Linked DNA regions of Paraglaciecola psychrophila 170. Each later gene encodes a partner of the first gene's protein in a complex. Links are inferred from orthologs where the notes say so. Each region holds a gene or a part of one and is shown on either strand. Other genes may lie near its edges.

The links.
Region 2: the proteins of sbcB (region 1) and ssb are in contact, whole or in part, in a crystal structure (PDB 3C94), measured with the Escherichia coli proteins. The link is inferred for Paraglaciecola psychrophila 170 from one-to-one orthologs.

The regions. Positions count from the first base shown.
Region 1 is NC_020514.1:2,670,502-2,673,416, forward strand. What follows is about bases 9-2,895. They hold sbcB (exodeoxyribonuclease I), read right to left. Parts: upstream 2,224-2,895; coding sequence 793-2,223; downstream 9-792. Other genes in these bases: C427_RS11680 (DUF342 domain-containing protein), read right to left, coding at 9-626; C427_RS11690 (CBS domain-containing protein), read left to right, coding at 2,433-2,855. In the rest of the region: more of C427_RS11680, read right to left, coding at 1-8. UniProt on the Escherichia coli protein: Degrades single-stranded DNA (ssDNA) in a highly processive manner.
Region 2 is NC_020514.1:5,087,809-5,090,729, reverse strand. What follows is about bases 5-2,897. They hold ssb (single-stranded DNA-binding protein), read right to left. Parts: upstream 1,809-2,897; coding sequence 1,200-1,808; downstream 5-1,199. Other genes in these bases: C427_RS22395 (MFS transporter), read right to left, coding at 1,821-2,897; C427_RS22405 (hypothetical protein), read right to left, coding at 5-206. Outside these bases: more of C427_RS22405, read right to left, coding at 1-4; more of C427_RS22395, read right to left, coding at 2,898-2,921. UniProt on the Escherichia coli protein: Plays an important role in DNA replication, recombination and repair. Binds to ssDNA and to an array of partner proteins to recruit them to their sites of action during DNA metabolism. Acts as a sliding platform that migrates on DNA via reptation.

The DNA of each region.
Region 1 (2,915 bases):
GGTGGCATCCTACGAAGAAGCTCAGTGCCTTTTTGAACGCATATAATCGAACCTAAGTTGCGCATGTCAACACGGGCAGAACCCACTGTTTGAGGCTTTAAAATCCTATCTAGGGCATTTTGGACTAAAGGTTTCAACCTAGAAGGTTTGCCTACCCTAGGCGCTAAACCTTTGGCAATAAGCTCTTCAAATACTTCGCCTGGAAAAGCTTGTGCAGTCTGATGAACTAAACTGATTAAACGTTTTTTACTGATCCCGCGTTTTATACTGAATGCATTTAATTCTTTTAGTAATGACTTAACCGATGGGAGTTTACCCGCGTAGCCCGCAGTTATTGTTAAGTAAGCAGATAATTGATCATCAACGATTCTAGTTTTAATTTGGGTGTCTCTACGCTCACCAATTCGATGTTCTATCACATCAGAGATATTATCTTTGGTTACAGACTTACAATTATTGACTGCTTCAATGATATTTTCATCAAATATAAAGAAATGCTTAAAAACACTTTTTTGAACAAGCTCAAAAATAATGTTTGCTTCAACCTTATCTTTAAGAAGACTTGGAGAAATAATTAAGTCTAAATATTGGTCTTTGTCGTCAACCTGTAATGTTATACCGAGCATTCAATTGCCTTTGATTACGCCAAAAAAAACTAAGTGGATTTAAGCCAGCCTAAAGTATCTATTACGTATCGGCTTATCATTGAGTTACATTAATTGAGAACCATCGCATAAATCTCGTAAAAAAGCAGCGGCAGTATCCAATTGTTAAGAACAGTTTGATGTATTGTTATAACCTTTGTGCATAATTGTAAAGAGCTTTTAATATAGTTAATTTGTCCGGATTGCGTGCATGTTCGATGCTAAGTTGTTCGAGTTGCAATAAAAACTCTGGCATTTTAATACTTGCAGGCGACTCATCGTCGAAAAATTTAAAGTGTCGATATCGTTGCCATTTTTCAATCTCTGGCTCAGATAGCGACTGAGGTATATTTCGGGCTCGGTATCTAAATAATAATGTATTTAGACGATCATCTTCAAATGGTAAAGAAATTTCGGTTAATCCATGAACATCTGAATTAACAATTTGGTTCATAAACTCTTTGTCGATGGATGAAAAAAATCCGCCTGAATACAGAGCGTGTTCAGGATCAAGTGAAGTACGTCTTTCTGTTGGAACGTATACCTCTTGCAATTTTTCGATAATGTGCTTGTTGGCTTTAATTTTTTGCAAGTTTTGTAAACAACCTTGCCTATCGATCCCTAAACGCTCGGCATTTTCAGTGCTAAGTGTTTTCGCTGGGGCCAACACCGGGCATTTATTAATATGCAACAGCTTAATTGGCAAGCGTTGCTCATTTTCTTCTAACATTGCTTTTGGTGTATATAACCTGTTTCTTATTTCATCTGCTGAAAGTGTAAAAAGTGGACTAGGGTCTAGGGCTAAATTTAAAGTGATCACTGCATTTTTATTAGATGGATGCATACCTACAGGCACTATCCAAGAACAGCAGCCATGAACTGAAGGGATTTTTGAAGATATGTGTACTAGTGGTGTTAACTTTTCATAATCTATTTGTTCTAGTACTTTTATTTTATCTCGTAAAGTAAACACATAATCAAATAATTTGGGTTGGCGTTCTTTAATCAATTTAGCCACGGCAATTGTGGCGTACACATCAGACATCGCATCGTGTGCACCTTGATGATCAATACCGTTGGCCTTAGTTAAATCCTGTAACTTAAAACTTGGTAAGCCAGCCTCATTTACTGGCCAATTTATGCCTTCTGGTCTAAGCGCATAACAAGCTCTCGCTAAGTCAATTATGTCCCAACGGCTATTTCCATGTTGCCATTCTCTTGCATAAGGGTCATAAAAGTTTCTATATAATGTGTAGCGAGTAATTTCGTCATCAAAACGTATGTTGTTGAAACCGGCGACGCAGGTATTGGGCTTTGAAAACTGTTCATGGACCTTGGCGATAAAATCCCTTTCAGAGAGTCCTTCTTTTAAAGAACGCTGTGGGGTAATACCTGTGACTAAACAAGCTTGTGGAACGGGCAGGCAATCATTAGCGATTTGGCTAAAAATCATCAAAGGTTCACTTATTACGTTCAAGTCTAAATCTGTGCGTATACCAGCAAACTGACAAGGAAAGTCCTTTTGAGGGTTGGCACCCCATGTTTCATAATCGTGCCAATAAATGCTTGCTGAATTCACGAGTTTCCCTTTTGTAAGTTGCTCTGTAATGGAGAATTTAGATTAGTTTTCCTTTACAGAGAGTCAAAACTGATAAATTACTGTATTTATTTTATCAGTTATATCAAGATTAGTATCATAACGAAATTAATTAGGAATAATTGCTACTTAAGTCTATCTTTATATGAGTCGATATAAAATTATAATTATCTGAAAACCAAGGAGTTACAGTGGAATCTCTAAAAGTGAGCGACCATATGAATCAGCGTCCAGTCACCTTTACCAGTAACATGACTGTAGCAGAGGCGGTAGAACGTTTATTACAAACTAAACAAACGGGTGGTCCAGTAATTGATACCCATAAAAAAGTCATAGGTTTCCTATCTGAACAAGATTGCCTAGTACATATGATTGAGTCTAGTTATTACAGAGAGCAGGTAGCACATGTTAAAGACATCATGAAAATCGATGTGATATCTATTAAGCCCTATACTTCAGTCATTGATTTAGCACAAAAAATGATGACCGAAAAACCAAAGGTGTATCCAGTAGTTGATGATGATGGTTATTTACTTGGCACAATCAATCGTTCAGCGCTGTTGCACGCAATAGACTTGCAACTTCATGACGGTTACAGGTTACGCGCAAGTTAAGTTAAGTTATGTTTGTTACGTAATACTTCTGGTATTTGCTCGGTTCATCTTCTAGGATCA
Region 2 (2,921 bases), 2.4 Mb from region 1 along the record:
ACTCCTTCCCCTTTGGAAATAATCGATGCATATATTGCCTTTGAGGTTATCTTTTTTGCACTTGAGTCACTGCTGTCAACCATGCAAAAACCTACACAGACACCAACTTGAACCGTCTGTTCTTTCCACTTAGCCGGAAAGCCGCTAATACAATCAACTAAGCCCCTTGCAATTGTTTTGGCAGACGCTGTGGTAGCTTGTTTCAATTACACTGCAAACTGGTCTTCGCCAAGTCTACCTATCCCAAGCTGTGTTTGTAATATCTTACTGATTTAATTAAGAAAGTAGTCACCTGCATCCCAACTAAAACGTTGATTGATTACTTCAAACTTAAACAAATCCAAAAATATTAACGCACCGTTTTGTAGCTTAGGGTCACGTTTTTCCAATAGATATTGCAAGTTGCTTTCAAAGGAGGCACCACTGTGTAGTTATGTCAAAAAGTCAGTTAAAACCTCATGTTTGAGACGACTTTCCAGTAACTTTCTTTGGTTGATAACGAGGTTGAACTTTTTATTTGAATCAGTTAAGTCTTGGGTTCGGGCCTGTATTTTGCTTTCTAGATTCTCGTTTGCTTGTTGCACCTCATTCACCAAGTGGCGCACTTTTAAGTAAAATTGAATGCGTACAATGAATTTTTTTTGTTGAAGGGTTTTAATACCTAATCAGCACCGCCTAATTCAAAGCCTTCTTCAAATTGGCCAACTTTGCCGGTTAAGAATATTATTGGGATAGTAGATAAACGAATATCAGCTTTAAATTTTGACATGTTGCAAAGCCATTTCACCCATTGAGCATGTTGACATCTAGAACCATTAAGACAGGCTGAAAACTGAAAGCGAGTTGGTAGGTTTCTTCACCGCTAGTGGCAGTATTGACGCATAACCTTTGTTTTCTTAAACAAGGTCAACAATCCGCAAAATTGTAGTGTTGTCATCCACAACGAGAAGCTTTTCTTTCATTTATTGGCGTCCATAATCTAGAGGATATATCAATATATACAAGCCATTCAAAGAAACTGTCTAATGCTTCATTATCTTTGAATTTTCAGGACAAGTTACATATTTGTAATATTTGCAGATGCTTCGATATAGATATTCCTCTAAGTTATCCTGAATAACTTAGAGGAATAAAAAAAGCCCTGTAAAAACAGGGCCTTAATATTTTTTGCTGCACCTTACTTTAGTAAAAACAGAGTGCTAGAACGGGATATCGTCATCAAAGTCAAAGTCTGGTTCAGCCATAGGAGCCGGTTGTTGTCCCTGAGCGGGTGCTTGGTTGAAACCTTGATTTGATTGTTGTGGCGCACCTTGAGCTGGAGGCTTTTGGTATTGCTGCCCTTGCTGAGGTGTTTGTTGATAACTTTGTTGGGGTGCCTGTTGATAACCTTGATTTGATTGTTGTGGAGCCGCAGCAGGACGTTGTTGACCTTGGAAACCGCCTTCAGACTGACCGCCACCTTTACCGCCCAACATTTGCATAACGCCATTGAATGGGTCTAAAACAATTTCTGTGGTGAATTGGTCTTGGCCTTCTTTGTTCTGCCATTTGCGTGTTTGCAGTTTACCTTCAATGTACACCTGGCTGCCTTTGCGTAAATATTCGCCAGCAATTTCAGCTAACTTACCAAACATGGATACGCGGTGCCATTCAGTTTTTTCCTGCATTTGGCCACTTTGATCTTTCCAGCTTTCTGATGTGGCTAAAGTTAAATTGGCAACGGCTTTGCCATTTGGTGTATATCTTACTTCGGGATCTTTACCCAAATTACCCACTAAGATTACTTTGTTTACGCCTTTGCTCGCCATTATTCCTCCTAATTAATCTTTTAAATTCAGTACAAGCCGAGCTTGTTGAATATCGAAATCTTGTTCTGCCTTTAGATACATAACTTGTTCATTTGGAACAACCGTTATGTCCACCACACCTTCTAATTCAGAAAGCTGCTGTAAAGCCATACTTGTTATTTGTGTCGTTGTTTTAAGTGTATAACGTTTCAGTCGATTCGTCGCCTGTAAACCTCTGATCAACAACAACCAAATACAACATAAAATACTGGCTAAACCAAATACCCATTGAATGCCTAATAGCTCGCCGATACTGCCGGATAACACACCACCCATAAAGGCACCAAAAAACTGAAAACTAGCGTAGATCCCCATAGCTGAGCCTTTTTTACCAGCTGGTGATATGTTTGACACCATAGCTGGAAAATTAGCTTCTAAGTAATTGAAACAAGTAAAAAATAAACAAACTAGTACAAGTAAATAAATAATAGACTGTTGACTAAATATCATCAAAGTAAACACTAAAGCTAAGCCTGCAACACTGATGGATAAAACAGCATTTTTATATTTCTTTGCTATAGCCATAAAGCCAATAAGGCCTACAACAGAAACAACTAATACCACGGAATATGCTTGCCAATGCTTATCAAGTGGCCAATTTAAATTGACTAAAAACACTGGGATTTGCACAAAGAGTAGTGTAATTAACATGTGTAATAACAACACACTAATATTTAAGCGGGCTAGTTGTGGGTGCGTAAATAGAATTTTTAAATCTTGAATAACCGGTAGAGTATCGCCTTTAGGTGCCACATTTTTTGCATTAGGTACAACAAACAATACTAAAAAAACACACAGACAAGCTAATACCCCAGTCATCAGAAAAATACCACTAAGGCCAAATCTACTCGCGATGATAGGTCCCAGAAGTAAGGCTATGTAAAAAGAGAAACCAATAGATATACCAATGATTGCCATTACTTTTGGTCGTTGGCTTTCTCGGCTTAAATCTCCAGCCAATGCCATGATGGCTCCTGCAATTGCGCCTGCACCTTGAAGAAAACGACCCACTACAACCCAAGTTAAACTATCAGCGGTCGCTGCCACAAGACTGCCGATGGCAAAAATAACTAA